Regions from separate parts of the Halobacillus sp. ABA4_118 genome, predicted to be linked through region 4. Evidence: predicted binding sites of a transcription regulator. Region 4 holds the regulator's gene; each other region holds the start of a gene.

Region 1 (8,055 bases), 1.3 Mb from region 4:
AGAAAAAAGAAGAAAAAGACTGGTTAAGGTCAACCGGACCATGAAACAAACCCCAACCCCAATCGTTATTGAAACGACGAAAAATAAAGTCGAGCGTCCTGTTAAACGAGGGGGCTGCTGTTTAAAAAGGAAAAGCTGATTGAATCTCGCCTCCGAATGAGACCAATGAGCGGCATGTCCTTATTATTATTTATAAACACTTATAATAAAGGCCCCGGATTCCATATAGGAACCGGGGCTTCTGGTTTAGTCCTCAACAACAAGATTTTTTTCAAAGCGGCTGATATCTTTGTCTGCACCAATGACGATCAGGACATCACTTTCCCTGATTTCCTCCGTAGCCATCGGGGAGACAATCACATCCTTCTCCCGCTTAATGGCAACGACGTTACACCCATATTCCGCACGGATATCGAGGTCCACCAATGTTTGTCCGCCCATTTTACTGCCGGCTTTCACCTCGACAACGCTGTGGTCATCGGAAAGCTCGATGTAATCCAGAATATTATTGGAAATGATATTATGAGCAATCCTTTTCCCCATATCTCTTTCCGGATGGACGACTTGATCGGCACCGATTTTGTTCAGGATCTTTTCGTGGTAATCATTCTGGGCTTTGACCGTAATCATTTTGATGCCCATTTCTTTTAGAATCAAAGTAGTCAGCATGCTGGCCTGTATATTGTCACCTATGGCAACAATGACATGGTCAATGTTGCGGAATCCAAGTTCTTTCAGGGCATTTTCATCCGTCGAATCTGCAATGACGGCATGAGACGCGATATCCCTGTATTCATTGACTTTATCCTCATCAAGGTCAAGCGCCAGCACTTCCATTCCTTCACGGCTTAATTCGCGGCATATACTGCCCCCGAATCGTCCAAGACCAATGACGGCAAATTCTTTCTTCATCTTTCCCGACCCCCATCTATCACGTAAAAAATCTATGCTTATTCTATCACACAATTGTGTCCATCACATAAAAAAGTAGAAACCACTTGTTCTTCCACTGCCTAAAGAAGCTCCTACCATTCAGACGGGACCGGGGAAAGGCGGGGTATTCATAAGGGACATGTTCTTTACCACTATGGTCTTGCAGAGCAAAAAGGGAAGAACGTCTGTCAAACAGAGGTTCTTCCCTTTTATCGATATCTATTTGGTCAGGCTGGTATCCGCCAATAAGCGATCCGTGACCTTACATGATGCAGGTGTTTTTCTTCCGTAAGCGTAGAGAAAGAGCTCTGCTACTTTTTCCCCTTCACATAATCTGCATCAAACAAGAACATGCGCATGAGGAGAATCAGCGATGGAATCAGCAGGAAAAGACCTGCAATAAAGACAATGACAAGCGCCACAGCCATCGATTCATTCGTCACCGCATTGGAAATCGTCACGTACGGATAAAGCAGATACGGTAGATGAGACGCTCCATACCCAAAGAAAGCTACGAAGAACTGAAGCATGACGGCAATAAAGGCCCATCCGTAAAACCTTCCTGTATAGACGAGGAACAATGCAGTTATAAAGAACCCTACAGAAATTCCGAACACCCACCACAAGTCAATCGCCCGTTGAAAATGCTCTGGATTCTGCTGACTCAAAGCAATAAATGTCGTGAGGCTGGCAATGATGGTCGGAGAGCTCCAGAACAGGGCATACTTCCTGACAATTTCAAGTGCCGGGCGGTCTCCTGCACGATGGGCATAATACGTTAAAAACATCGCGCTGATGTAAAGAACGGAAACGATGGCGAGAAAAACGACACTCCATGAATAAGGGCTTGAGAACAGTTCCCCGAAAAGAAGCTGCACACCATTTTCCGTTTCTTCAATAAAGCCTCCCTCTGAAATCGTCAGAGCGGTGGATAAAGAGGCCGGAATGAGCAGCCCTGTCGCTCCGTAAAGGAACATGTAGAGGGAGTTGTCTTTGGATCCATAGTTTTCAAACGCATAAAAGGATCCCCGTATAGCAAGGAGAACAATCGCGATACTTCCCGGAATCAACAGGGACTGCCCAAAATAATACGCCATATCCGGGAAGAATCCGACAAGACCGACGAAGAAAAAGACGAAGAAAACATTCGTCACTTCCCATACCGGAGAGAGGTACCGGGAGATCAGCTGATTAATCAAGTGATCCTTTTTCGTCATTCTTGCATAATAGGCAAAAAAGCCAGCACCAAAATCTACAGATGCGACGATCAAATATCCGTAAAGGAACAACCAGAGGACGGATATCCCGATGATTTCATAGCTCATGACTGTCCCTCCCTGCTGGCTGCGGCTGTATTCGGAAAGCGGTGCTCCAGTTCAAGCTCGGCAGGCTTGCCTTTGAATATTTTGCGTAACGTAAGCAGACATCCAACACCGAGCACAAGGTAGACGGCAGCAAACAGCGCAAACATCCAGCCGATGTACGGAGATGTCGTCGAACCTTCCGCAACAGTCATAAAGCCTCTCAAAATCCACGGCTGTCTTCCGACTTCGGCATAAATCCAGCCAAACTCAATCGCGAGCATCGTCAAAGGACCAGCCGCTGCTACTCCCCACAAGAGAATAGGATGGAACGGGTTTCCTTTCTTCCATTTCCAGAGCACAAGGAAGAGCAGGGAAATCCCCAGGGTGTAAAAGCCGATCGATACCATCAGATCGAACATATAGTGGATCCATAAGGGAGGCCGCTCGTTCTCAGGTGTTTCCTCGAGCCCTTCCACTTCTGCATTAAAATCGCCGTGAGCGAGGAAACTTAAAGCATTGGGAATCCTGATCGCGTTTTCGACTTCATTGTTCTCATTCAGCGTACCGAATACAACAAGGTCAGCGCCTTCTTCGGATTCAAAGTGCCATTCCCCGGCAGCGAGCTTCTCGGGTTGATGCTCAGCCAGAAACTTCGCCGATAAATCACCGGCAAGCGCTGTAAGCATAGCAAAGATAAAAGTGGCAGTCATTGTAAGTTTTAATGCTTTTTTGTGATAGAGGGATCCTTTTTTTATCAAAATGATGAAAGCAGCAATCCCTGCAAGCACCGCTGCAGCGGTTAAATAAGAGGAAGATATGACGTGAAAGACCTTCGTCGGTGTCGCAGGATTGAACATCGCAGCAAGTGGATCCACCGATGTAAAACGGCCCTCTTCCAGCTCAAAACCCTGGGGCGTGTTCATAAACGAATTCACCGTTGTAATAAAGAAGGCGGACATCGTTCCTCCAATGACCACAGGAATGGATAACAGCCAGTGGTAGATCGGCTTCTTGAACCGGTCCCACGTATATAAGTAGATCCCTAGGAAAATCGCCTCAAAGAAGAAGGCGAAGGTTTCCATGAATAACGGCAGAGCAATCACGTTCCCCGCAAGCCTCATGAAGCTCGGCCAGATGAGTGACAGCTGCAGACCGATCGCCGTCCCTGTCACAACTCCGACAGCGACCGTAATGGTATACCCTCTCGTCCAGCGCCTGGCGAGCAGAGTGTAATGCGGATCCTTCCGCTTGATTCCGATGAATTCCGCAATGGACACGAGGACGGGGACCCCGACTCCCAGTGTTGCGAAAATGGCGTGAAATAGTAATGTCATCGCAGTGAGCGCACGACTCACTTCGACGGTTTCGAATCCAAACATCTTAATTCGTTCCCTCCTACCCAGGAATAATCTCAAAATCTGTTCTGGGATTAGTATAAAACGTAAAACACCGTTGTGGTATTCAAGATGATGACTGTTTTGTGACAAACTTCACAAAGTCTTTTCGATTCTTATCGTACCGCACACCATCCGTCCTGTCGACCTATCTGCCTGTTCCCCTCCTCCGTTCTTTTCTAACGTTGTTCAAAAGAAAAAACCCTGTAGAATTTTTCTACAGGGTGATTTATTATATGGCATCCAGCATTTGGAACTGGGCTTTTACAAGTTCATAATATTCGCCGTGCTGATCCATAAGTTCATCATGAGATCCCTGCTCAAGAATCTTTCCATGCTCGAGCACGAAAATGTTGTCGGCTTCACGTATCGTTGATAAGCGGTGGGCGATCATAATGGCTGTTCTCCCTTTCAGGAGCTTCTTCAAAGCCTGTTGAATCTTCAATTCGGTTTCTGTATCTATACTCGCTGTTGCTTCATCCAGAATGAGAATTCTCGGATTGGCAAGCAGGGCCCGGGCAAAGGAGAGAAGCTGCCGTTCTCCGGCTGAAAGAATATTCCCCCGCTCCTCTACTTCGGTTTCGTAGCCGTTGTTCAAGCGCTGGATAAAACCATCCGCTCCTACCACTTCTGCCGCTTCTTTCACCTCTTCATCCGTAGCACCCGGACGCCCGAAGCGGATATTTTCCATAATCGTTCCCGAAAAAATGAACGTGTCCTGAAGAACGACACTGATCTGCTGTCTGATACTATCAATGGAAGCATCCTTCAAATCCACCCCATCGATTTTGACGGCACCTTTGGTTGGGTCGTAAAAACGGCTGATCAAGTTGGCAATCGTAGATTTCCCTGATCCCGTATGTCCAACAAGGGCCACCGTTTCTCCTTGTTTCATCTCAAGGTTGATATCATGAAGAGCTATCCGCTTGGAATCGTAGGCAAACTGAACGTGGTCGAATTCGATGTGACCTTTCATATCCTTCAGTTCCACGGCATTTTTCTTCTCCTCGACATTTGGTTCTTCATCCAGGAATTCAAAGATCCGTTCAGAGGCTGCCATCGCCATAAGAAGCTGGTTGTACATCATCCCCAGTCTGGATATAGGTTCCCAGAACATCCCAAGGAAGAAGGCGAACGATACAAACGTTCCGACCTGGATATCTCCCTGAAGAATCAACCAGGCCCCAAATGAAACGAGGATGACTGTACCGATGGCATTGCTCATTTCGACAAACGGACGAAACATCGCGCTTTTTTTCGTCGCTTCCTTCCATGCGAGAAAGTTATCCGTGTTCACCCCGTCAAAGTATTCGGTATTTTCCTTCTCCTGTGTAAAGGACTGGGTAATCCGAATGCCCTGCAGACTTTCATTCAAGTGGGAATTCAGCCTGGACTGCTGGATTCGTACCTGCTGCCAGGAGCGTCGGATATTCCGGCGCAGCTTCGTGGAAATATAGAACATCAGCGGCATGATCACGAGAATCGCCAGGGCAAGCTTCGGATCGAGTGCCAGCAGAATAGCGATGATCCCAGTTAAGAGAACAATATCCATCAGAAGGTTGATGATCCCGTTTGTAAACAGTTCCTGAAGCGAGTTGATATCATTCATAATCCGCACGAGAATGGAACCGGCAGATCTTGAATCAAAAAACTTGTGCGACAGCCTTTGGACATGGGAAAACAAATGCTGTCGGAGATCATAAATCACGTTCTGCCCCAGAATGTTGACATACTTAATCCTCAAGGCGTTGGCGATGTAGCTGAGAACATACAAGCCTGCAATTCCCAGCACCAGCTGGATCAATAAACCGTTGTCTCTTTCTGCAATCGCAGTATCAATAGCCACCTTACCAATTAAAATCGGTACAATCAGCCGGACGAGCGTGGAAATCAGCATGGAAATAATGGATACAGGCAGAAGTTTTTTTGTATACGGCTTGATGTACGTAAGCAGACGCCACATCTGTGCCCAGTTAAAAGGCTTCTCAATGGCCTGATCCTGTGAATATTTGAAACGGTTTAAGTGTTTATTTTTTCCTGCCATAGAATGTCCCTCCTTCCTTTCATCGATGGGAAGCTGTATTTAGAATCTTTTCTTTGTCCTGGTATTGAATATCGTAAATGCGTTGATACGGTCCTCCATTGCTCAACAGCTCTTCATGCACCCCGCGTTCTTTCACGCTTCCATCTTCGAGAACGATGATTTCATCGGCGTGCTTCAACGAGGAAATGCGGTGGGCAATGATGAATGTCGTACGGCCTTTCATGACTTCCTGTAGAGCTTTTTGGATGTTGAACTCGGTTTCCATATCCACAGCTGAGGTCGCATCATCCAAAATGAGAACAGCAGGGTCAATAAGAATCGCGCGGGCAATCGCAATCCGCTGCTTCTGTCCGCCGGATAATCCCATGCCCCTCTCTCCAAGGAGCGTATCATAGCCATCGGATAACTCCATGATAAACTCGTGGGCCTGGGCTCTTTTGGCTGCATCAATCACATCATCCATAGTCGCATCTGGATTACCATAGGCGATATTTTCCTTGATCGAAGTCGAGAATAAAAACGATTCCTGGAGCACGAAGCCTATATTCTTCCGGAGGGTTCTCAATCCATAATCCGAAACCGGCCGGCCGTCGACAAGCACCTCCCCTTTTTCCGGTTCATAAAAACGGGTGATCAGCTGGGTGATACTCGTCTTTCCTGATCCTGTAGCTCCGATTAACCCGATCGTTTTCCCAGGTGGGGCATCAAAGCTGATCTCCTTTAGTGCTGAGTCATCATCCTCCACATACGTCAGTGTGACATCCTTGAAGGTGACATGGCCTTTCAGTCGTTCCTGATGGATGGCATCCTCCTTTTCGGTAATCTCTTCCGGAGCTTCTAATATCTCAAGCAGCCGCTCGCCGGATGCTTTGGCCTGTGAAAACTGGTTGATGACAAACCCCAGATTCATCAATGGACCGAGGATATACCATACAAAGCTGAAAAAGGCCACCAGCTCTCCAAGCTGGAGCGAGCCATTGATGACAAGATACCCGCCATAGGCCAGCAGTGCCACAACCGACACGTTTCCGATAAACTCCATCAGCGGAAAATAACGCGACCATATGTTGGAGGTGTCGATATACTTCGTCCTGTAGTCATTGCTGCGGTTGGAGAAACGACCGATTTCAAAATCCTCTCTGGAAAGAGATTTTACCGTGTTCATTCCACTGATATTTTCCTGTACTCTTGTATTCAATTTACCGAATGATTTCCGGATTTTACGAAAAGCCGGGTGCACACGGCGGTCGAACCGGTAGACGACTATCCCAAGAAACGGCATTACAGCCATCGTGACCAGTGCCAGAGGAACGGAATAGTAAAACATGACAATCAAGCTGATCACAATCAACAGGACAATCCGGAGCAGTTCTGAAAAGCCAAAGGATAAAAAGAACCGGAAGCCTTCCACATCCGCTGTCAAACGGGACATCAGATCCCCCGTTTTCGCGTTGTCATAGTAACGGAAAGGTAGACGCTGCAGTTTCTTGTAAATTTCATCCCTGAGTGTGTAAACCGAACGTATGCCGAAATAATCTCCATAATACTGGTTGAAATATGTAGCGATTCCTTTAACAATCATAAGTCCGATAAAAGCAGCACATAAATAGGGAATTAAGCTGTACTGCTCCCCTGATACGGCATCGTCAATCGTTTTCTGCAGGACAATCGGATAAACCACGGTAATAGCTGTAACAAAAAGCAGGGCGAACATGGACCATAAAAAATAACTTTTAAACGGCCAGTAAAACTGTTTCAACTTTTTGAACGTATCCAAATCATGACCTCCTTCGCTGTCAACGTATTTATAAATATATCGGGTATCGAAATAAATTGCCACCCATTTGAAATAATTTTTAAAATTTTCTGTTAAGCCCTTTCCCGCTTTACCGCAGGATCTCAGCAAATGGCTCCTGGGTTCCCTTCCCCGGCTTTTGGATCTTGTCCAGCCTGAACAGCTCACGCCTGCCTATGTCTTTCCATTATATGCACAAGATTAGGGTGTCCCTATACGCCTCTTGGCAAATAGAAAGAAATGTAAAAAACGCAAGCGGATATGCGAAGTTTTATGCGTATTTTCGACAAATCATTGAAATCATCCCTTACGTTCCGCTATTCTATTAGAGAGGTCAGTACAAGGACATAAAGAAAGGAGCTCCATGCAGCTATGAATTTATTTGAAGAAGGAATGCAATTTAACCTCTCAGAGCTTGTCGAACTGCTCATTCAAGTCGGCTTGAAAGTGCTCGTACTCCTGATCGGTTATGCTATTGCAAAACCACTTGGCCGTAAAGCCATCGAATCGGCCATCAACCGCTTAAGTACCCAGAGGAAACTCTCCGAAGGACGGAATAAAACGTTACAGAAACTTTCTGTTAAC
Region 2 (8,055 bases), 1.1 Mb from region 4:
GCAAGACTCTGTACTTCCCCATCATTTAAAATCCCTTCCACAGGACGAAGTCCGACGCCGTCGTGGGAAGCCAGGAAATTGAAGAATGACGTATGATCGCTCGTGTCTTCCAACGCATCAGCCCACTCGGAAAGATGGCGGGCATTTCCGGAAACAAACGAGTGCAGTGTCAATGGCGGCAGTGGGAATTGATAGACCATGTGCGCTTCATTGTGTCCGCTCCCGAAGTAGCTGATGTTATCTTTGTGCGGCACATTGGTTTCCGTAATCACGATCGTACCCGGGGAAATTTCCTCCAGGACGTGGCGCATCACTTGAACGATTTTGTGCGTTTCCTCAAGGTGGATGCTCGTTGTGCCAAGCTGCTTCCACAAAAAGCCGATCGCATCCAGACGCAGATAGCGCGCGCCATGCTGGACGTATGCGGCAAGAATTTGAAGCACTTCTGCGAATAACGCCTCACTCTCATAATTCAAATCGATCTGATCATCACTGAACGTGGTCCAGACATATTTTGCCCCTTCGGCGTGCTCCACTTTTGTTAAGAGTGGTAGAGCCCGCGGACGGACAACCGAACTATAATCAAGCGAAGGATCGGATTCCACAAAGTAATCCTGGTATTCCTCTTCCCCTTTTAGGTAATTTTGGAACCAATTACTTTTTCTTGAAATGTGGTTGATGACCGCATCAAACATCAAGTCGTAATCCTCGGACAATTCGTGCACATTATCCCAGTCACCAAGCTCCGGGTTGACCTCCAGATAATCCTGGACAGAAAAACCGTCATCCGATGTGAACGGGTAAAACGGGAGAATGTGTACGGAATTGATGGTCTGCCCGACATACTCCTGCAGAAACTGTTTCAGCGTTGTGAGCGGATTTCCCCCCTCCTGCTTGATGGAGTCTCCGTACGTAATCAACATCACATCGCGTTCATCCACCCAGTCCTTCGCCTGGGGCTTCTGCTTATAATTATCTATAATATCAAGCGTTTTCCTGTAAAGACGCTCTCCTTTTTCCTTTCCATATACGTCATAAAGGTTCTGTTTAATTTGATCGACAGCCGTTTGAGTCATTTTGTCCCCTCCAAAAATGATGTTAACGCTATCATAAGGGAAATAAGGGATGCTTTCCATGTTACAAACACCAATAATACAAACGTTTTCACAGATTTATTTTGGTATATAGAACAAAAGAGAAGCTCAATCCGCTTCTCTTTCAGGTGATTTTATGGAAGGCAAGCGCCATCTGCAGTAATGTCGAATCATTGATATCACGGGGATCGTAACCGGTCACATCCTTAATTTTCTTCAACCGGTACTGAAGCGTGTTTTTATGAATGTGAAGTACCTCTGAGGTCGCTTTAATCGAACCCTTTTGTTGATAAAATGTCTCCAGGGTATGCTGCCAGTCTGGAATGGACCCGAGGTCTTCGGGCTGGAGCTTTCTTATAATGAAATCACGACGTACGGATTCAGGCACATCATACATGAGTGACTCCACGCCTAAATCTTCATAGAAATAAAGCGGTTGATGGTGATCAGATGCATAGCGGAGCGCACGGTCGGCCTCTTCCACCGATTTCCACATCGCACCGGGGGTCCGGCACAGGCTACCGACACCGCCAGAGCTCTCCTGTTCATACGTCTTCAGCAGCGCTTCCTGGATTTCCCGTACCCGTGCATTGACTCTTGCTTTTTGGTAGAGCGGATCTTTATGTTCGTTCACAGACAGCAGGATCATATAGCGGGAACTGCCATCCGGGATCAGTACATGTTCATTGTAGTCCGGAAAGTGGCGGTGGATCAGCTTTTCTACGTTTCTCCGGTACCGCTGCATCTGCACTTCATCATTGACATCTCCGAGAGGGGATCCCAATTTGTCATACCAGTAATCCTGAAAACCGCTGAGCTCCAGCAGCACAGCCACCCGGGGTTTATAAATGTTGATGCCGAACATCCATCCCCTTGTCGCAAACAGCTTTTCATCCTGATACTGATTGCGGATCCATTCGTTCACAAACGTTTCCCTTGCCTGCGTCTCAAGCTCCACCTGCTCATCAAGATACGCTTCCTTAATGAGGATTTCCGTCATTTTTTGAAGCAGCGCGCCCTGCTGGCTGAGCTCCTCCGGTTCACCAGTGATCCCGATCACCCCGACGATCTGTTTATGCAGACGGACAGGAAGATTGATCCCGGCTTTCGCTCCTTCATACGTTTCTTTCGACGATATGACTAACGTATGGCCGGTTTCCAGCACTTTGGCTGCCCCCTCGTGAAAATCACCGATCCGCTTTTTATCAAGACTGGCGATGATTTTCGCCTTTTCATCCATAAAGTTGATATTTTTGTTCATGATCGGTTCGGTTTCCTGAACAATCGATTGAGCTACCTCTCTTGGGATCAGCATTCCCATTCCCCTCTCCGTCGTTCTTCTTATTATTCATCCTAGCACAGATTCCAGGAAGGAGATGGTCATATTCCCCTCTTTCGGCCTATATAGTGGTCTTACGATACTCTGGGAGGAATGATGGAATGACAGAAGATCAAAAACCGGTATTTTTCAAGAGGAAAATGTTCTGGATCCATACGGCTGCTGCGTTGGTGATATTCTTTACTGCATTTTTCATCGGTTCCTACACCCGTACCATTTCTTTAAATGAAGAAAAGCTGAAGTACGAAGAAGTAACAATGGAAATAGAAAAAGTTGAAAAAAGGTTCATCCAAAAACAAGGCGACCAGAAGGATTTAGAGAAGGATGTTGAGCTCCTCGACGAGAAAAAAGAGGAAATAAATGAACAGGTCAAGGCATTGGAAAAGGATTTAAGTGAGGCTGAAGCTCTGGTGGCGGAAAAAGATACACTTCAGGCAGATCTCAAGAAGCTGGAAGAATCAAAGAAATCCAAGGACAGTGAATTGGATGCTGTTGAAGCGGAAATAGATACGAAGAAGGAAGAACTGGCCATCGTAACCGGAAAAATCATTGAATTAAAAGAAGAACCGAAAACGCTCTCCGCCGGATTCTTCACTGTAGGGAAAGACATTCCTGCCGCCCGCTACAAAGTAACCCCGAATGGGAACGGCAACTTCTTTGTGAATGAAGGAGCTAAAGTCAATATCATGATTGGAAGTGGAAGCTTCTATGAGAGCGAATATATCTTTGAGGCGTTGGAAGGCGACGAAATCGAACTGACCACATCTGCCCATTTTACACCCATTCAATAGTTTTCCACCCTGCTTCCATTTATAATAGGAAGCAGGGTTGAACATCTCTCCCTTTCCCTCCAAGACCTCACACAAATATGTCCAACTTTTGAACAGGAAAACGCTTTAATGAAAACAGGACAAGCCTATTGTGAATTATTTCACAAAACTCATTGATTTCATGTTGGAAATATTGCACAATATAAATGTGAAATGATTCACAATAACTTGTTCATTATCTTTAGGGAGGAATTCATATGCCAAAACAAAATGTAAACCGTGTCGCTTTAATTGGAGCAGGATCCGTCGGAAGCAGCTACGCTTTTGCGATGTTGAACCAGGCGGTAGCCGAGGAATTCGTGATCATTGACCTGAATGAAGACAAAGCGATGGGCGATGCGATGGATTTGAACCACGGAAAAGTATTTGCCCCGAATCCGACGAAAACATGGTATGGAACGTATGAAGACTGCCGTGATGCCGACATCGTCTGCATCTGTGCAGGCGCGAACCAAAAGCCTGGCGAAACACGTCTCGACCTCGTCAAAAAGAACCTGGTCATTTTCAAATCCATCGTAGATGACGTGATGGCCAACGGATTTGACGGCATTTTCCTTGTGGCCACCAATCCGGTGGATGTGCTCACCTATGCCACATGGAAATTCAGCGGCCTCCCTAAAGAACGAGTGATTGGAAGTGGGACGATCCTGGATTCCGGCCGGTTCCGTTACCTGCTTGGAGAGTACTTCGATGTTTCTCCATCCAGCGTGCACGCAAACATTATCGGCGAACACGGCGATACAGAACTTCCTGTATGGAGCCACGCGACCATCGGCGGTGTTCCAGTCCTTGAATTGATCGAACGTCACGAAAACTATACAAAAGAAGATCTCGACGAAATTTTCGTGAATGTCCGCGATGCCGCCTATCAGATCATTGAGAAAAAAGGAGCCACCTATTACGGCATAGCGATGGGTCTGACCCGCATTACGAAAGCGATCCTATACAACGAAAACAGCATCATGACCGTCAGTGCATACTTGAACGGGGAATACAATGTGGATGACGTGTATATCGGTGTTCCAGCTGTCCTCAACCGCACGGGGATCCGTAATGTGATGGAAATCAACCTGAATGAAGAAGAACAAGGGAAACTGAATCACAGTGCCACTGTTTTGAAAGATATTCTAAGCGAACAATTCGATGTGAAACAGACGAACTAAACTTCTTTTGAAAAGAGATGATCTGCCATGTGGTTCCAACAGTATGATCCTTTTGGTAATCTGGGCGTGAGCGCGCTTTTAGCCGCTCTCCCCATCTTTTTCTTCTTTTTGGCATTAACCCGACTCCGTATGAAAGGGATTCTTGCTGCCTTTCTCACGCTCATCATGAGTCTGGGTATCGCTGTGTTCTTGTTTGATATGCCATGGGGCCATGCGCTTGCCGCAGCCCTCCACGGCATAGCGAACGGTCTATGGCCGATCGGTTACATCGTCATTATGGCCGTCTGGTTATACAAAATTGCTGTACATACCGGGAAATTCACGGTCATCCGTTCCAGTATCGCGAACATCTCCCAGGATCAGCGGCTGCAGCTTCTGCTGATCGGCTTCAGCTTCAACGCTTTCCTTGAAGGGGCCGCAGGATTCGGTGTACCGATTGCCATCAGTGCCGCCCTGCTTGTGGAACTAGGCTTCCGCCCGTTGAAAGCCGCAGCGTTATGCTTGATCGCCAATGCTGCTTCCGGTGCCTTCGGAGCGATCGGCATTCCTGTCATCGTCGGTGCCCAGATGGGAAACCTGGAAACGATGGAGCTTTCCCGGACACTGGCTTACCTGCTTCCTGCCATCTCCTTTGCCATTCCGTTTGTGCTCGTCTTTTTGCTGAATGGATGGAAAGGTGTGAAAGAAACCCTGCCTGCCCTGCTCGTCGTCAGCGGCATTTACACAGGTACCCAGCTGTTTACGATTCTTTTTCTCGGACCTGAACTTGCCAACATCCTTGCCGCCCTCTTAAGTATGGCTGGTCTTGCGCTGTTCTTAAGAAAATGGCAGCCAAAAACGATCCACAGAGAAGCGGATGCTCCCGCTGTTCAGACCGGCGAAACGTACAGCCTGAAGGAAATAGTTAAAGCCTGGTCTCCGTTCTACATCTTAACGGCCGTCATTACGATCTGGAGTCTTCCTGCTTTTAAAGCCCTGTTCAATGATGGAGGCCTGCTTGCTGGTACGACCCGGTTGGTATCGATTCCATACCTGCACCAGCAGATTCAGAAAGCCCCGCCGATTGCGCCGGAAACAACCGCGCTTGATGCCATTTTTAAACTTGATTTTATTTCTGCGACCGGCACAGCGATATTGGTGGCTGTTCTTCTGACTGGGTGGTTCAGCTCTGCGATCACCCTTCCGGAAGGGATGAAAAACTTGAAAGCGACGATACAGGAATTGTGGATCCCTATCCTGACCATCTGCTTCGTCATGGGCTTTGCCAACTTATCCAATTTTGCCGGGCTGAGCTCCACCATCGGACTCGCCTTATCCAAAACGGGAAGCCTGTTCCCACTCGTCAGTCCTGTGCTCGGCTGGATCGGCGTTTTCATTACGGGTTCTGTCGTCAGCAACAACGCCTTATTCGGTCACTTACAGGCAGTCACCGCTGACCAGATCACCGCGAATCCGGCACTGCTCCTGGCAGCGAATACGGCCGGCGGTGTGATGGCCAAGCTGATCTCTCCACAGTCCATTGCAATTGCGACAGCAGCGGTTAAGCAGACCGGCCAGGAGTCCACGTTATTCAAGATGACGCTGAAATACAGCTTCATCCTGCTGGTGGTTGTCTGTGTAACGACATACATTTTGTCCCTCATCGGTGTATAAAAAGAAATCCCCGCTCTTCTTTAAGAAAGCGGGGATTTTCTTATGACGTTTCATTTCTTTCATGCAGATGTTCAAGAGCCTTCACGAGCGAAGCTTTGAACTGCTTTAGCTCTTCTTCATCCATAGCGAGGTGGTCGACCACCTGAAATGGGATGTCACGGGCATCCTTTTCCGCGTTTCTTCCCTGCTCAGTCAACGTGACGATCACCCGTCGCTCATCCTCCGGCGACCGTTTCCGTTCAAGCAGACCTGATGTTTCCATCCGCTTCAGCATCGGTGTGAGCGTTCCGGAATCCAGATACAGACGTCTGCCAAGCTCATTCACCGTCATGCTGTCCTCTTCCCATAGTACAAGCAGCACCAAGTACTGCGGATAGGTGACATCCAACTTTTGAAGCAGGGGTTTATACATTTTCGTCATTTCACGCGCCGCTGCATAAATGGAAAAACAAATCTGGTTTTCCAATTTCAAATGCTCTTCAGCCATATCGATCTCTCCTTTATACCCTCAGTGTAGCGAATCCATCCATTTGTCACAACAAAACCAGTTTTTGAGTTCCGCTGGTTGACAAACTGATCTCTTTGCTATAAATTAAATTGTGCACAACTTAATTATACACAATTTAAATGAGGAGTGAAGAAAAATGGAAAAAGCTTTATATACAGCAGCAGCAACAGCACAGGGAGGACGTCAAGGTACGGTCACGTCCAGTGATGGTACCTTGAACCTTGATCTATCCATGCCTAAAGAACTTGGCGGCTCAGGAAAAGAAGGAGCGACGAACCCCGAGCAGCTATTTGCAGCCGGTTACTCTGCATGCTTTGACAGCGCTCTTCAACTCGTTGCCTCTCAGGCGAAGAAAAAAATCACATCTGCGATTACAGCCAACGTAAGCATCGGGAAAGAAGGAGAAGGCTTCGGTCTTGCTGTTGAACTTGCCGTGGAAATCGAAGGCGTTTCCCAGGAAGAAGCAGAAGAGCTTGTTGAAAAAGCCCACCAGGTCTGCCCATACTCCCGTGCGACTCGCAACAATATTGAAGTTAAACTGACAACAACGGCAAAATAAAAAAGAGAGCTCCTTTCTCAAGGACCTCTCAGCTTGTAGAGAAACCCCTGTTTCTTTACAAGCTTTTTTCTTTCTTACCGCCGGGAGCGAAATCCCCATCCTTTCCGCGGACGAACCCCCGAGCTTCCTTGTGGTTTGGGTCCCGTTCCGCTTATCGGTGGGTGCTTGCCGCGGGCACGGCCTCAGCTAACTTGGTCAGGAAAATCACCTTCCCAAGTGGATCTTCGGCTCGCACTGTTCCCGCAGGCGTCACCACCGAACGCTCCTCGTGACAACTTATTTATGCACACGAAAAGAAGCCCCTTAAAAGGGGCCTCTCTATTGCTATTCAAAGGAAAAATCCTCCATAGGCTAAAGCTCCGGCGATCACGAAAGCGGGATGCACCTTTACCCGCTCCATCAGCACGTAGCCGGCCACGATTAGAATGGCCGTGTGCAGCCAGCCGATGCCTTCAAACGACTCCTTGAAAAAGCTCCACGCCATAACGCCGAGCAGTACGGCAATCACGGGACGGACATACATCGTCATCCGCTTCACTTTTGGTGAATCCTTATACTTGAACAACAGGCCGAGCAGCATGATCATTAAAATCAAGGACGGGGCCACCGTAGCAAAGACCGCAACAAAGGCACCCGGCACACCGGCCACTTCATAGCCGATATAACCGGCCATTTTTGTCGCAATTGGACCGGGAAGTGAATTCCCGAGTGCAAGTACTTCACTGAACTCCTGCACATCCATCCACTCATAGTTCTGGACCACTTCATTTTCCACAAGCGGAATCGAAGCCGGACCCCCGCCGTAACCGAGGATGCCGGGAATGAAGAAGGCGAGAAAAAGCTGCCAGTAAATCATCATGAAGCTCCCGCCTCCTTCGCTTTCTGCTTATCTTTTTTCACAAGGGCAAA
Region 3 (8,055 bases), 210 kb from region 4:
CGCAAGGAACAACCCGTTCAAGTCCCCGGAAGAGACGAGAAACGCTCCGAGGCCCAGGACGACCCATGAAACGATCAGCGTCACGAACGTGTTCCAGGAATGGCTGGCAAGCATCTCACGGCTGTCCTTCTCCTGCTGTTGGAGGTAAACGTGTGAAGCCTGCTGCAGCATCTCCTGTTTTTCAGAAAGCTGTTGATGAATTTTCAAGTCTCTGAATCCATAGATGAATTCAGTGGCCTCTGTAGAAAGCTGTCCTCTGGACTCGCGGACAAACCGGCTCGATTTCCTCTGCTTCACACTGTACCAGGCCGGGATCACCAGTCCCGTTACAACGAGTCCGAGCAGCAGGACCACGGCCACCGAAAGCGAAAAGATGGACGTGAACACCATTGTCCCTAAGAATATGATAACGAGGACGCCGGGGGGATAATACACTCGTAAAAAGAAGTTCTGCAGACTTTCCACGTCCCCGACAATCCGTGCAAGCAGGTCTCCGCTCCGATACTTTTGAAACAGCCTCGGGGCGATCGGTTCCAGCCGCTTATAAAACGTAACCCGCAGATGGCTCAGAATCGAAAAGGTCGCTCTGTGGGAAAAGTACCGCTCGGCGTACCGGCCAAGCGCCCTGGCAAACCCAAACAGCTTTAAAAAAGCAATCAGGACAGTCAAGGCATATAAAGGAGGAAGCAGTGCCGCCTTGGATATCAAGTACCCGCTGGAAGCAAACAAGCCCACAGCAGAGAGACCAGCGAGAAAACCAAAGAGAATCGACAGGAGAATATCTTTTTTCTCAAGCGTAACGAGACGAATGACTTCTTTGAGATCTTTCATGCCCCCTCTCCTCCTTTCTGCATTGTGACCATCTGCCGATATAGAGGCAGCTCAGCTTTTAATTGTTCATGGGTGCCTGTACCCACAGCACGTCCCTCATCGAGTACAAGAATCTGGTCGGCCGCCTGAATCGTATGGAGGCGGTGGGCGACCGTAATCATAGTCGCCGTCTCCGACAGCTCTTGAATGGAGCGCTGAAGGACAGTCTCTGTTTTCACATCCAGCCCTGTTGTCGGCTCATCAAACAGAATGACGGAAGGCTTTTTCAAAAAGGCACGGGCCAGTGCAATGCGCTGCTTCTCCCCGCCGGATAAACCTCTTCCGCCCTCACCGATTGATGTATCCAATCCATCCTCCAACGTCTCAAGCAGCTGGGAAAGGCCGGCCTTCTCCGCTGCACGGGCCGTTTCTTCCCTGGAGGCGCCGGGAACTCCAATCGCCATATTCTCTGCAATCGTACCCGAAAAAAGATACGGGTGCTGGGAGATGTAGCTGACACCGTTGAACCAGTCCGCTTCCTTGTACGAATAAAGCGGACGTCCGTTCACGTCTACATCACCAGATGAAGGAGCAAGCAGTCCCGAAAAAATATTGAGCAGGGTTGTCTTGCCTGATCCACTCTTTCCGACCACCGCCAGTTGACTCCCTGCTGGAATGTCCACCGATACCGGATCAAGAGCGAATCCTTCCTCATACTGAAACTGAACAGCGCGGAGAGACAAGGCCGGAGGCTGTTCATACGTAAGCCCCTGATCTCCCCATACCAACGAATGGTCCTCTTCGTTCAGCGTCTCCTCCAGCTGCTTGGAGGCCCCGGAAGCTCCACGTCCCGTATGGAACGCACTGCCGAACTCCTTCAGTGTCAAGTAAAACTCCGGTGCAAGAATCAAAATAAAAAAAGCGGTGAAAAAAGAGACACTTTCATACACAACAAGTCGGATGGCAATCTCAAGAGCAATCAGGCCAATACTGAGCATGGAGATGAACTCAAGCATGAGGGAGGACACAAAGGCCACCTTCAGCACTTCCATCGTAGCCGTTTTAAATCCGAGACTGCTCGATTCTATTTCCTCCTGCTGGCGATGACTGCGGTTGAAGAGCTTCAACGTAACAAGTCCTTGAAGGGTATCCAGAAACTGTCCGGAAAAAGCCGAAAGCTTCTCCATCTGGTCTTCCGATTTCTTCTTCGTCATCACACCGATGATCGCCATGAACATCGGAATGAACGGAGCTGTGATTACCATGATCAGCCCGGAATAAAGATGGGCGGAAAACACAACGGCCAAAATCATCACAGGGATAATGAGGGTCTGGATCATTTGTGGAATATAGCGGCTGAAATAGCCGTCCAGTTCATCCACGGAATCCATGAGTACACTCACCTTTTGTCCGGACCGCCCGGTCACCGATGTGGAGATCGACTGCCTGGACATTTTTTCAATCAAACGATGCCGGTAATGCTCTTTAGCTCTCGAAGCAAGACGGATGCCCGTTTTTCCATTGAGCCATGTGAAGAGAGTACGTCCAGCCAACACGAGAAACAGCCCGGCAAACAAAGGCAGAACATCCTGGAGGCTTTGCTGACCAAGAAAAATCCGATCCACAATCGCAACGAAATAATAGGATTGACCGATGATACTGGCTCCGATGAGAAGAGACGTGAGGATTAACAGCGTCATCCCTTTTCGATCAGCAAAAGCAAAGCGGCTGAGATGCTTCATAATCTATAGAAAACTCCTTACACGTATTTTTTGTGAAGTTTTTCACATTACCTTTATTATAAAGGAAAGACACCCTTTTTTCTAAAGAGAAGCCTGAGGATTCTATGACAATTCTTTAACATCGTCCCCTTTTCTGCCGCCAGTCATACAATCTCAACGGATAACTTACCCCGGTCGCTTATCGTCGCAAACACCTTATCAAACCTGTGATGAGGATTTGTATGCCGAAAACCTTTCAGGAGGTTAATGGAAATAACCTTTACTTTTTATTTTATAAATAATATGATAGTGAAAAATTTATAAAAGGAGGAAAAATCAGTTGGATAACTTTGATTACAAAATATTGAAAGCATTAATTGATAATGGAAGGGTTACTTGGGCTGAATTAGCTTCCCAAACTGGATTATCTGCTCCATCTATTGCAGACCGTGTTAATCGTTTGTTAAACAATGAAGTAATAAAAGAACTTGGCGCAATGGTAAATGGGGAAAGTGTAGGAACAGAATGTACAGCATTTGTGGCAGTTTCATTAGAAAAACCAACATTCAGGAAAGATTTTTTAAGGCTTGTCAAGGATTTGGAAGAAGTGCAGGAATGTCATCATATTGCCGGGGAAGATGATTATTTATTGAAAATTCGTTGCCAAAATACAAAGGATTTGGACCGAGTAATAAGTTATGAAATTAAAAACCTTGCAGGTGTACGGAGGACAAAAACAACAATTGTGATGGATACAACAAAAGAAACTTTGCGGGTCCCCTTACAAAAAGCAAAATTTAATAAATCAGGTGAACAGTAATGTTCGGGGAACTATTACTAAAAGGACTGTTCATTGGAATTAGTATTGCTGCTCCAGTTGGACCAATTGGGGTGTTATGTATCCGCAGAACTCTTGAACATGGTAAGTTAACTGGATTTGTATCTGGATTAGGGGCTGCAACAGCAGATGGAATATATGGAATAATCGCTGGTCTCGGTTTAACATTTATAACAAACTTTTTAATTGGTCAACAATTGTGGCTTCATCTTATTGGCGGTATATTCTTATGTTATTTAGGAGTGAAAATATTTATTTCAAAACCTTCAAATAGATCAGCTGAAGCCAAAGGTAACCAACCGTTTTCAGCTTTCATATCTACTTTCTTTTTAACTATTACTAATCCAGTTACAATTTTATCATTTATCGCCATTATCTCAGGCCTAGGAATTACAACTAACAATGCAACGGCACCTGGCTTAATTTTAGTCGCAGGGATTTTTATAGGTTCATCATTATGGTGGTTATTATTAAGTAGCCTTGCAGGAACATTAGGCAATCGACTAGAGAATGATTATTTGAGCCTGATTAATCGCATTTCTGGAATTATATTATCGTCGTTTGGAGTATATAGTTTAGTTACTGGACTTGGTGGTTAGAGATTGATCTCATAATATTATTGGGGTGTTGTCCATATATTTAATGTTTCACTGGTTCATTGATCTTCTTATGGATCAAGAAAAGATATGAGGGGTGCTTACATGGTCTATATACCTTCAATTTGTTCTTTGTAGTTATTCCAAGCTTCATCATATACTAATGTAGGCGTGAAAATATCTATGAATCCTTGCTTAACTCTAAAGTCAAAAGACTATAGTTTTCTTAAAAAAATGGATCAATAAATGATGTTTGAATCTAAATAAACGTTCAAAGCTTTTCACCCTTTATGATTCTTGCTTGTTATTCCACCAATATTTCAGACGATTTTTCCATTCTCTACCTTACAATCAACGGGGATGTGGGCCTATGTATAAAACCCTATGGAACAACACAGATATTCGTTTATATATGAGAGCAGGAGCGGTTTGAATAAAGAATGGGTCCACCTCAGCAAGAAGTTTCTCCTGAAAGGCATGAGGCTGTTTATGTGGTGCAGTTGGATTCAGAAGAAATGCTCCTTCTTCTATGAACATGTCTCCAAACTTCGTCTGATACTTTCCTTTACCCGCAGGCGAAAAGATCAGCTTGTAAGAAAAGTCTTCTCTCCATGATCTTTCCCCAAGCTGGTCGAAACGCTGCAGGAATAACCCGTTCGTCTGCTGCCAAATCAAGCTTCCCTCCCCTTTCTTTCATTACACATTCAGTGACTGTATCCTACCTACTAATTCCAAAAAATTCAATTAAGTGTATCTAAAAAAAAGAGACCGCCCCTTCCAGGGCAGCCTTTTACTAAGAAAGGTTCTGGCTCCAATCGACAGCCGCTTCGCCTTCCAGGAAGCGTTCAGAATCCATTGCAGCCATACATCCTGTGCCGGCTGCCGTAATGGCTTGACGGTACTTTTGATCCTGGACGTCCCCGCAGGCGAAGACGCCGGGGATATTCGTATTGGTCGTTCCTGGTTCCACAAGAAGATAACCCTTCTCATCCATATCCAGCTTTCCTTTCAGAAAATCTGTGTTTGGATTGTGACCAATGGCAACGAAAATCCCATCTGTATCGATAACTTCCTCTTCACCAGTTTCATTATCCTTCACTTTGATGCCCGAAATTTTCATCCCGTCTGAGACCATCTCCACCGGCGTTTTATTTAGAGCCCACGTCACCTTATCATTTTCCTGTGCCCGCGACTGCATGATTTTAGAAGCACGCAGTTCATTTCTTCGATGGATCACCTGCACCTCACTCGCAAACTTGGTCAGGAAGGTCGCTTCTTCCATCGCCGAATCGCCGCCGCCGATGATCACAACTTTTTTCCCGCGGAAAAAGAACCCATCACAGGTTGCACAGGTGCTCACTCCTTTTCCGATATTCTCTTTCTCGCCGGGAATACCGAGCAGTTTGGCGGAAGCCCCTGTGGAGATAATCAGGCTGTTCGTCTGTATTTCGCCGATGCCATCCACCTGAAGGGTAAATGGCCGCTGATTCACCTGGACATCTGTTACCCAGCCCCGTTTAAAAACAGCGCCGAACCGCTCGGCCTGCTTTTTCATATTATCCATAAGTTCAGGCCCCATGATGCCATCCGGGAAACCGGGGAAGTTCTCCACCTCCGTGGTCAGGGTCAACTGACCTCCAGGTTCAGGTCCCTCGATCACCAGGGGTTCCATGTCTGCGCGTGCAAGATAGACGGCGGCTGTCAAACCAGCCGGTCCTGTTCCTAAGATGACAGATTTGTAGGTCATAGAAGTGCCTCCTTTTAAAATGACTCGTATTAGTGTTATATCCCTTTTTGCTTAAAGTCATGCCTCTCCCTTAGGAACTGATGAAAGATGGGGGCAGGGAAGACCCCTCTTATCAGACGTTCCCGCTTTCCATAAACAAGGGAGGTTTCCTCTTCCACTTTTAAAACGGACCCGTAGCTGCCTTCTACTTTTTTAAACAGGGATAAACAAGTGACCACCCCAAATCGGCGCTTTGAGCATACACTATCATCAGATCATGGATATGGAGGTGATTCTATGCCTGGACGAAGAAGACCTGCACGCCGCCCTGGATTTTGTGTGTTTCCCGGTTACAAATACTGCGGTCCTGGATGCAGCGGCCCGGGAGAGCCGGTCAATGCCGTCGATGCTGCCTGTAAAGCACATGATGAGTGCTACCGCTATACAAAGAATTACTGTTATTGTGATGATGCTTTCATTCGTCGTTTAGGACAGCTCCAGAACCCACGGACCCGTGAGGGACGTCACGCCCGTACGATGTATAACTATATGAAATTCCAACGCCTGTTCACCTGTTCGTTTTAAAAAAGACAAAGGAAGCTGTCTTTCTTTTTTTTATGGTTTGATCCTAAGGAAATTATTATGAAATATAGGCCGCCGTCACTTTTCAAAACCCAATTCTGTGCTTATAATAGTCAACAGCACGCTTATTCTGCATGCGTCGCCAACACGAGAGGATGTAGGACTAATCATGAAATTCGAAGAAAGGTTTGACTGGCAGCTGTTCTTTATTATCTGCTGTTTTATTGCGATCAGCTCCGTCGCCTTGTTCAGCGCTCAGCAAAGTACGCAGTACAATGAGAATTTCGTACTCAAACAGCTGGTCTGGTACGGGGTCGGCGGAGTCGTTATTGGGTTTATGATGATCGTGGATCCCGAAGATTTTAAAAAGATCAGCTGGTACTTATATGGTTTCGGTCTTGTTTTACTTATTGCCTTGATCCTGGCACCATCATCCATCGCTCCTGTCATTAAAGGACAGAAAAGCTGGTTCACCCTGCCAGGTTTGTCTCTGCAGCCTGCAGAGCTTGTTAAAATTTTTACGATACTCGTTCTCGGAAGAATTGCCGTTAATCATAACAGCAAAAGCGTCTCGACGCTGAAGTCGGACTTTCTGCTCCTTCTTAAGCTGGGAGCCGCTGCAGGCGTCCCATTCCTTTTAGTCATGCAGCAGCCTGACTTAGGGACAGGTCTTGTCTTTCTAGCCATACTTGCAGGTTTTGTCCTGGTTTCCGGAATCCAATGGAAAATTATCCTGCCGATATTCGCTGTCATTTCAGCACTGGGGACAAGCCTGATCTGGCTGGCGATCCAAGCTCCACAAATTCTGGATAAATACCTCGGGGTAAAGGAATATCAGCTGGGACGGATCTATTCCTGGTTCCAGCCGACCAAATATGAAGATTCCTCAGGCTATCAGCTCGTCAAAGCCATGCGGGCGATAGGATCGGGGCAGCTGTATGGTAAAGGCTTCGGGGAAAGGGAAGTGTATCTGCCTGAAGCTCAAACGGACTTTATTTTCAGTATCATTGCGGAGGAATATGGATTTCTCGGCTCGTGTGTCGTCATTATCCTGTTTTTCTTCCTGATCTACCGCTTCACGACGATCGCATTTAAAGCGAACAGTCATTACAGCTCCTATGTCATGGTAGGGATCATCAGTATGATCGCCTTCCACGTCTTCCAAAACATCGGCATGTCTGTGCAGCTCCTTCCTATTACAGGGATTCCGCTGCCATTTATCAGTTACGGGGGGAGTGCCCTCTTAGGAAACCTGATGGCCCTCGGCATCGCTTTCTCGATATCGTACCATCATAAAACCTATATGTTCGGAGAATAAAAAAAGCTTCAGAGGACCGATTCCTCTGAAGCTTTTTTGGTCTTATTCGACGGTTACACTTTTCGCAAGGTTCCGTGGTTTGTCTACGTCACAGTCACGGTGCAGTGCTGCGTAATAGGAAATCAACTGAAGCGGTACAACAGATACAAGCGGTGTCAGGATCTCATGAACGTGAGGAATGACAAAGGCATCGCCTTCCTTATCCAGACCTTTCATGCTGATGATCATGCTGTTAGCTCCACGTGCTTCCACTTCCTGTACGTTTCCGCGGATGGAGTAGTTGACGTTTTCCTGTGTCGCAAGCGCTACAACCGGCGTGCCTTCTTCAATCAGAGCGATGGTTCCGTGCTTAAGCTCTCCACCAGCGAATCCTTCCGCTTGGATATAGGAGATCTCCTTCAGCTTCAATGAACCTTCAAGACCGACATAAAAGTCGATTCCACGACCGATGAAGAAGCAGTTCC
Region 4 (8,055 bases):
TACAGTCTAAAAAAGCCGGCGTATGAGCGCCGGCTTTCTTGTTTACTCATGAAGAGCTTCCCATTCTTCCATTAAAGCTTCTAAACGAGCGTTCTTTTCTTTATTGTCTTCCGTAATCTCAAGAGAGCGTTCGTGGTCCTGGTAAATATCCGGATCACAAAGCAGTTCTTCGTTTTCTTCCAATACAGCTTCTACTTCTTCGATTTCCTTTTCGATTTCAGCAATCCGGCGGTTTTTCCGGCGTTCCTCACGCTTCGCAGCTTTATCCTCTTCAAAGCTGTTTTTCGGAGGCGCCTGCTTTTCCGCCGGTTTTTCCTGGGCACGTTCGGCTTCTTCCAACTGCTGCAGTTCGTATTCTTCCTGCTTCTTCTCCACATAATAGTCATAGTCCCCGAGGAACAGGCGTGTGTTCTCCGGTTTCATTTCCACGATTTGATCGGCAATCTTGTTGATGAAGTAACGGTCGTGGGAAACGAACAGCAGAGTGCCTGGATAATCGACGAGTGCCGCTTCCAGGACTTCTTTACTGTCCAGGTCCAGATGGTTGGTCGGCTCGTCGAGAATGAGGAAATTGGCTTCCTGCATCATCAGCTTGGCGAGGGACAATCGTGCTTTTTCCCCACCACTCAATGCGGAGACCGGCTTCAGCACGTCCTCCCCGGAAAACAGGAAGTTGCCGAGAATCGTCCGGATATCTCTTTCATTTTTCATCGGGTAATCGTCCCACAGCTCATTCAGCACCGTTTTCTTAGACTGAAGTTTGAGCTGTTCCTGGTCATAATAGCCGATCTGGACGTTTGTGCCAAGGAGTTTTTTCCCTTTCGTGCCTTCCAGTTCACCGACAAGCGTCTTCAGAAGGGTCGTTTTTCCGACCCCGTTCGGTCCGACGAGTGCTACAGAGTCCCCGCGGTTCAGATCAAGCGTCAGGTTATCGAATAAATAGGACGAGCTGTCCGAATAGCGGAAGGCATAGTCTCTCAGCTTCAGCACATCATTGCCGCTTCTTCTCGCAGCCTGGAAACTGAACTTCGCTGACAGGTTGTCTTCTTTTGGTTTGTCGAGCTTATCCATTTTCTCGAGCTGCTTGCGGCGGCTCTGCGCCCGTTTACTCGTTGTGGCCCGGACAAGGTTCTTCTGGATGAAGTCCTCCATCCGTTTGATTTCTTCCTGCTGCTTTTCAAAGCGTTTCATTTCCTGTTCGAAGTCGGCTTCCTTTTTCTTTAAATAATCGCTGTAGTTGCCATGATATTTCTTCGATGATTGAAAAGCGATCTCGTATACGGTATCGACGATTTTATCCAGGAAGTAGCGGTCGTGCGAGACGATGACCACAGCACCGGAATAGCCCTGAAGGTAGTTTTCCAGCCAGCTCAGCGTATCGATGTCCAGGTGGTTGGTCGGCTCATCAAGAATCAAAAGATCGGGACTGGTCAACAGCAGTTTCCCGAGTGCCAGCCGTGTTTTCTGACCGCCACTTAATGTAGAAATCGGTGTAGTCCAGTCAAAATCCTTGAAGTTAAGTCCGTTCAATACAGCCCGGATATCGGCTTCATAGTGGTAGCCGCCGGCAGTCTTGAACTGCTCCTGCTTCCGGTCGTAGTCCTTCAGCAGCTGCTGATAGCGGGTCTGATCTTCCACCAGGGCGGGATCGGCCATCTGCACTTCCATGGAACGGAGTTCTTTCTCCAGTGATTTCAAGTGGTCAAAAACCTGCTCCATCTCGTCCCAGATCGACTTTTCGGACTGCAGACCTGTATGCTGCTCCAGGTATCCGACCGATGCATCTTTCGGTTTGAACATATCTCCGGAATCGTAGCTCATCTCTCCGGCCATAATCTTCAACAGGGTCGATTTTCCTGCCCCGTTCCGGCCGACGATGGCAAGCCGGTCATTCTTTTGTACTTCCAATTTAATATTCGTTAAAATCAACTCGGCGCCGAAACGCTTCGTCAGTTGATTCAGCTGCATGAGAATCATGTCGTTTCACCTCGATGAACTAAGTGTATCTTATACGGATACCTGCTAGCAACAGAATGCCCTGTGTGAAAAGCGATCGTTGACGACTCCGGATTGATTTTTTGGTAGAATAAGAGTAGTGTTTCAATCAGAACCATGTAGAAAAAGGGGAACGTGCCAATGGCGGAATTTAGTCATTTCAATGAAGAGGGCCGTGCCCGGATGGTGGATATATCCGGCAAGGAAGATACCGTAAGGACAGCGGTCGCCTTCACAAGTGTAGAAGTGAACAAGGAGATTTATCATAAAATTACAGAGCGGACGATGGAAAAAGGGAACGTTCTGTCTGTAGCCCAGGTGGCCGGGATCATGGCAGCCAAAAAAACCCCGGACTGGATTCCGATGTGTCACCCTCTGCCGTTGAAGGGTGTCGATATCTCCTTTGACTGGGAGCTTGATGGAGAGAAACCGCGTTTGATCATCGAGGTTTCCGCCAGGACGAAAGGAAGCACGGGTGTGGAAATGGAAGCGCTCACGGCTGCATCTGCTGCTGCTCTTACAGTGTATGACATGTGTAAAGCCGTTGATAAAGGGATGGTCATCGGACCGACGTATTTGTCGGAGAAGACCGGTGGCAAAAATGGCGACTATAAACGAACGGATCGGTAAAGGAGGTCGGAGCCATGGATATGGAACAAGCAAAAATTCCACAGGCGACAGCCAAGCGGCTGCCGCTGTATTACCGCTTCTTGAATAACCTGCACAGTCAGGGAAAGCTGCGTGTATCATCGAAAGAGCTGAGTGAGGCGGTGAAAGTCGACTCCGCTACGATCCGCCGGGACTTTTCCTACTTCGGAGCACTCGGGAAGAAGGGCTACGGCTACAACGTGGAATACCTGCTGTCCTTCTTCAGAAAGACGCTCGATCAGGATGAAACGACGAAGGTCGCCCTGATTGGTGTAGGGAATCTGGGAACGGCTTTTCTGAATTATAATTTTACGAAAAACAACAATACGAAAATTGAAATGGCCTTTGATGCCAACGAGGATCGGGTCGGTACGGAAGTCGGCGGTGTCGAAGTGCACCACATCGACGACTTGGAAAACCAGCTCGGTGACCTTGAGGTGGCCATCTTAACAGTACCGGCATCTGCCGCCCAGGGCATTGCCGAACGCCTTGTAGAAGCGGGTGTGAGCGGAATTCTCAATTTCACGCCGGCGCGGATCAGCGTTCCATCGCGCGTGCGGGTGCATCATATCGACCTTGCGATTGAACTGCAGGCACTCGTTTACTTCCTGAAGCATTATCCGCTGATGGAGGATGAGCCGCTGGATGAAGCATAAAAAAGACTTAGAGCGTCGTCTGCTCTAAGTCTTTTTTATTACTTCGTCGTTTCTTTCCAACTGTTGTCCATCAGCATTTTACCCGGCCACGTGTAGGCGGTCAGTCCGCCGTCCACAGTAAGATCCTCACCGGTAATGAACGAGCTTTCCTCAGAAGCGAGGAAAAGGGCGGCGGAGGCGATTTCCTCCGGCTTTCCTAACCGGCCCATCGGCGTCACCCATTTCTGCGCCTCCCGGAACTCACGACCTTCCTCTTCTTTTTTCGTACCGGCGAGTTCATCAACGAGCGGCGTTTCAATTGTTCCGGGGGATACGGCATTCACGCGGATGCCCTGACGTGCGTAATCAATCGCCATGGCCCTGGTGAAGTTTGTGATTCCGCCCTTGGCTGCGTTGTAGCCGGAACGATCCAGGTCGGCCGCCTGTCCCGACATGGATGATGTATTGATGATCGAGCCACCATTTTCGAACATAAGCGGAAGTAGATATTTACTGACTAAAAAGGTGCCGCGGAGGTCGACAGAAATGATCTGGTCGAACAAATCGACCGGATATTCGTGCACCTTGCCGCCTTCTTCATCGACACCGGCGTTGTTGAACAGCACATCAATCGTTCCGTACGTTTCCTCTACATAATTGGCAAAGACGCGGACACTTTCCTGCTCGGATACATCCAGGGCGTAGGATTCCGCCTGCCCGCCATGGATGTTGATTTCCTCCACAGTTTTGCGGACATCCTCTTCATCGACGTCAGCACAGATGACGCGGGCGCCCTCCTGGGCAAAAAGCTTCACGGTAGCTTTCCCGATTCCTGTCGCGGCTCCTGTAACGACTGCCGTTTTATTGTTTAAACGTCCCATATGATCTTCCTCCTTTATTCGTCTGGTTGTATGGTACCCAGGGGTTAAAGACTGGAAACATAAGGGAACGCTTACACCGCTCATTTGATGAAAAACAAACTGGAACGGCCGATGGAAGGGGTTAATCCGGCTACGAGGTGGTATAGTAGATAATAGTGTACGAATCGACAGAAAGTGAGGGACATCTATGAGTAAACTGCCGAATAAATGGCTTGTCGTCATATCGGTTTTGTTTGGAACGTTTACCGTCATCTTAAATAATAGTATGCTGAACCCGATTTTACCGCGGTTCATTGAAATCTTTGATTCCAACGCCGTAGCCGTCGGGTGGATTTTAACGATCTTCATGGTCGCCATGGGGATGACGATGCCGCTGACGGGCTATTTCGGAGACCGGTTCGGGAAAAAGAAAGTCTACCTGACCGGTTTGTTTATTTTCATCCTTGGGTCGTTATCCGGATTCTTTTCCTCCACGCTCAGTATGGTGATCATCTCCCGGGCGATTCAAGGAATGGCCGGGGGCTTGATGCTGCCGATCGCCATGGCGCTCATTTTCAACTCGTTTCCGAGACATGAGCGCGGGCTGGCCGTCGGTGTATACGGGGTTGCGGCGATGGTCGCTCCGGCGATCGGCCCGACCGTCGGGGGGCTGCTTATTCAGTATGTGGACTGGCCGTGGCTGTTTGCCTTTAACATTCCATTCGGACTGACAGGTTTGATTCTATCCGCCAAGTTTCTGGAGCGGACGGAAACGCATCCGGAAAAAAAGTTCGACCTTGTCGGGTTTCTTATCATTACCTTAGGTATCGGGTCCGTGTTGTTTGCGCTCGGACGGGGGCGGACACTGGATAAATTGATGGATCCGCTGAACCTGACGCTCGTGGTGGTCGGCTTACTGGCGATTGTCCTGTTTGTTTTTTACGAAAACCGCCAGGACGACCCGCTTCTCAATTTATCGGTCTTCAAGGTGCCGACCTATTCCGTGTCCATCCTTGTCACCTCGGCTGCATCGATCGGATTATTCTCAGGAATTTTCCTGCTGCCGCTGCTCATTCAAAATGTCTACGGCTTGAATGAAGTCATGACAGGACTGTTGTTCCTGCCGGCAGCCGCGGCGAGCGGGGTGTTCATGTCGATTGGCGGACGGATCCTTGATAAGAAAGGACCGAAGTACGTCGTTCCGCCGGGTCTTGCGATTATGGCCCTGGCGACACTGGGTCTTGGGATGCTGAAGCTTTCCACCCCATACTGGATGATTCTCGCCTTGAACACGGTTCGCGGTCTCGGCATGGGGATGGGGAACATGCCGGCGACAACGTCGGGGATGAACGCCATTCCTGAGCATTTGGTCGCGCAGGGAAGTGCGATGAACAACATCATCCGGCAGATTTCCTCTTCGCTCGGTATCGTCTTTTTCTCTATTTATTATGAAGTCCGCCGCGCGCAGATTTCCGCAGGAGGGGATATCGATATGCAGGCGGCCACCCTGCAGACATTAAATGAAGCTTTCCTCGTGTCGGCGGTTGTGCTGCTGATTGCGCTGCCGTTTTCCTTTATTCTGAAGGGCGTTCCGGATGAGGACGAAAAACAAGCATAAATAAAGGGCTTGTTCTCACCTGGAACGTATGTGGAAGCTTGCCGCGGGCACGGCCACCTTAATAAACATAAAAAAACGCAGGCATCGCGCCTGCGTTTTTCTTATTTCTTCGTATTCTTAATTTTGTTATGAAGGTTGTATAAACGAACGGCCACGGCAATGTTAAAGGTGGCGACAAGCGACAAAATGATCGTCGTTGCATTCCAGATCGTTTCAGCCGCTGCCTGAGCGGCAATATACGTAAAGGCAATCCCTAAGGAAAAATACAGCAGCGCCATGAATAATGGAGATGTTTTCATAAGTTTAGAATAACCCTCCAATGAAGATCGTCTCGACCTGCTCCTGCATGCGGCGGATATCTTCCTCTGTCAAAAAGTACTGGGTGGCGACAACAAACGAGTTCATCGCCATATGAGCCACGATTGGTGTAATAATTCGTTTTGTTTTGACGTAAAGGAAGGCGAATACCACACCCATGGAGAAATAGACTAACATGTGCTTAAAGTCGAAGTGGAACGCACCGAATACAAGCGCGGAAACAAGAACCGCAAGCAGGAAGTTCGTGCGTTTGTAAATTTCTCCAAAAATAATTTTACGAAAAATAATCTCTTCTGTAATCGGAGCGAATACAACAGGGAGTAGAATGAAAAGCGGGGCTTCCCGGGCAATTTCCATCAAGCCCATCGTATTTTCCGAACCGGCCGGCACACCAAACACCTCACGTTCAATGGTGGCGGCAATCGCCTGTGCGAATAAAGCGAGAAACACCCCGGCGATCGACCAGAGAATGACTTTTCCGGCACCGGCTTTTTCATCGCGTGCGTACGTATTCTGTCTTTCCGGACGGAGCAGCAGCAGAATGATCAATGTCGCGATCGTAAAGCTGACGACAGACCAGATGGCAATCGCGTCAAACTGCTCAAGTCCCGCAGCCATCAGAAGCGGAGCGAATACAACTGTGGAAAGCTGTGTCACTACATAAGTTAAAATGATATACCAATATCGTTTGGGCATACGTTTACGACTCCTTTTATTCAGCAGCAGGAACACTTCCTGCACTACATACTTTATGTATTTTATCACAGTTTCAAAACCACACGTAAGCGATACGCAGGAACGTGCGATTTTTGTCGAAAAACTTGGATAAATTTCTAGAGTTTCTACTTGAAAAACAGTAGTGAATTGATTATGATAAGAATTGTGTTAGCACTCACCTATGTCGAGTGCTAATAAACGACTAAAATCTGAACAACCATATCAAGGAGGGTGTCCTAATTGTTAAAGCCACTTGGTGATCGTATTGTCATTGAACTTGTTGAAGAAGAGCAGACTACTGCAAGCGGAATCGTACTTCCGGATTCTGCGAAGGAAAAGCCGCTGGAAGGTAAAGTTGTTGCTGTCGGTAACGGCCGCGTAACCGAACACGGCGAGAAAGTAGCACTTGAAGTCGCAACCGGCGACCGCGTGATCTACTCCAAATTCGCAGGTACCGAAGTGAAGTATGAAGGCAGTGAATACTTGATTCTCCGCGAATCCGACGTACTTGCTGTCATTCAGTAAATTCTTCAAAAATACTTAAACATACGATATTAATGAGGAGGGCATTTTAAATGGCTAAAGAAATCAAATTTAGTGAAGACGCACGCCGCTCTATGCTGCGTGGTGTAGATACATTAGCAAATGCTGTTAAAGTTACACTCGGACCAAAAGGACGTAACGTCGTTCTTGATAAAAAATTCGGTTCTCCACTCATTACTAATGATGGTGTAACCATCGCAAAAGAGATCGAGCTTGAAGACCATTTCGAAAACATGGGTGCTCAGCTTGTATCTGAAGTTGCTTCCAAAACCAACGACGTTGCCGGTGACGGTACGACGACAGCAACGGTTCTTGCTCAGGCGATGATCCGTGAAGGTCTTAAAAACGTAACATCCGGTGCGAATCCTGTCGGTATCCGTAAAGGAATCGAGAAAGCGACAGCTGTAGCAACGGAAGAGCTTCGCAAAATCTCCAAGCCGATCGAAGGCCGCGATTCCATCGCGCAGGTCGCCAGCATCTCTGCTGCTGACAACGAAGTCGGCCAGCTGATCGCTGAAGCTATGGAGCGCGTAGGTAACGACGGTGTTATCACGATTGAAGAATCCAAAGGCTTCAACACCGAGCTTGAAGTGGTTGAAGGTATGCAGTTCGACCGCGGATATGCTTCTCCTTACATGGTCACTGACCAGGATAAGATGGAAGCGGTTCTTGAAGATCCTTACATCTTAATTACAGATAAGAAGATCAACAACATCCAGGA

The links. The regulator Rex, encoded in region 4, represses fermentation and respiration genes when NADH is low (regulators of the CRP and FNR family bind a similar motif). The targets are predictions, from matches to a motif close to TTGTGAAATATTTCACAA.
Region 1: a site for Rex is predicted at 3,716-3,733, ahead of ACXAGL_RS16185 (cytochrome ubiquinol oxidase subunit I). Genes of this name have one in related genera too.
Region 2: a site for Rex is predicted at 3,353-3,370, ahead of ACXAGL_RS03915 (L-lactate dehydrogenase). Genes of this name have one in related genera too.
Region 3: a site for Rex is predicted at 2,583-2,600, ahead of cydD (thiol reductant ABC exporter subunit CydD). Genes of this name have one in related genera too.

Annotation. Positions count from the first base shown of each region.
Region 1 covers NZ_JBSWWS010000001.1:3,159,854-3,167,908, reverse strand. Annotated here, with positions in the region: gene ACXAGL_RS16200 (hypothetical protein) at 1-139, shown strand, start outside; gene ACXAGL_RS16195 (potassium channel family protein) at 247-912, opposite strand; gene ACXAGL_RS16190 (cytochrome d ubiquinol oxidase subunit II) at 1,245-2,258, opposite strand; gene ACXAGL_RS16185 (cytochrome ubiquinol oxidase subunit I) at 2,255-3,616, opposite strand; gene ACXAGL_RS16180 (ABC transporter ATP-binding protein) at 3,864-5,675, opposite strand; gene ACXAGL_RS16175 (ABC transporter ATP-binding protein) at 5,695-7,452, opposite strand; gene ACXAGL_RS16170 (mechanosensitive ion channel family protein) at 7,843-8,055, shown strand, end outside.
Region 2 covers NZ_JBSWWS010000001.1:771,782-779,836, forward strand. Annotated here, with positions in the region: gene ACXAGL_RS03900 (sugar phosphorylase) at 1-1,076, opposite strand, end outside; gene ACXAGL_RS03905 (CdaR family transcriptional regulator) at 1,219-2,409, opposite strand; gene ACXAGL_RS03910 (hypothetical protein) at 2,535-3,224, shown strand; gene ACXAGL_RS03915 (L-lactate dehydrogenase) at 3,461-4,426, shown strand; gene ACXAGL_RS03920 (L-lactate permease) at 4,454-6,079, shown strand; gene ACXAGL_RS03925 (MarR family winged helix-turn-helix transcriptional regulator) at 6,120-6,566, opposite strand; gene ACXAGL_RS03930 (organic hydroperoxide resistance protein) at 6,724-7,146, shown strand; gene ACXAGL_RS03935 (chromate transporter) at 7,475-8,002, opposite strand; gene ACXAGL_RS03940 (chromate transporter) at 8,002-8,055, opposite strand, start outside.
Region 3 covers NZ_JBSWWS010000001.1:1,686,746-1,694,800, reverse strand. Annotated here, with positions in the region: gene cydC (thiol reductant ABC exporter subunit CydC) at 1-831, opposite strand, end outside; gene cydD (thiol reductant ABC exporter subunit CydD) at 828-2,552, opposite strand; gene ACXAGL_RS08415 (Lrp/AsnC family transcriptional regulator) at 2,872-3,351, shown strand; gene ACXAGL_RS08410 (LysE family translocator) at 3,351-3,968, shown strand; gene ACXAGL_RS08405 (hypothetical protein) at 4,317-4,640, opposite strand; gene trxB (thioredoxin-disulfide reductase) at 4,759-5,712, opposite strand; gene ACXAGL_RS08395 (phospholipase) at 5,989-6,276, shown strand; gene ACXAGL_RS08390 (FtsW/RodA/SpoVE family cell cycle protein) at 6,443-7,591, shown strand; gene glmS (glutamine--fructose-6-phosphate transaminase (isomerizing)) at 7,634-8,055, opposite strand, start outside.
Region 4 covers NZ_JBSWWS010000001.1:1,892,072-1,900,126, forward strand. Annotated here, with positions in the region: gene ACXAGL_RS09490 (ABC-F family ATP-binding cassette domain-containing protein) at 43-1,977, opposite strand; gene moaC (cyclic pyranopterin monophosphate synthase MoaC) at 2,137-2,625, shown strand; gene ACXAGL_RS09500 (redox-sensing transcriptional repressor Rex) at 2,640-3,299, shown strand; gene ACXAGL_RS09505 (SDR family oxidoreductase) at 3,338-4,159, opposite strand; gene ACXAGL_RS09510 (MDR family MFS transporter) at 4,347-5,756, shown strand; gene ACXAGL_RS09515 (YdiK family protein) at 5,858-6,055, opposite strand; gene ACXAGL_RS09520 (lysostaphin resistance A-like protein) at 6,060-6,770, opposite strand; gene groES (co-chaperone GroES) at 7,032-7,316, shown strand; gene groL (chaperonin GroEL) at 7,367-8,055, shown strand, end outside.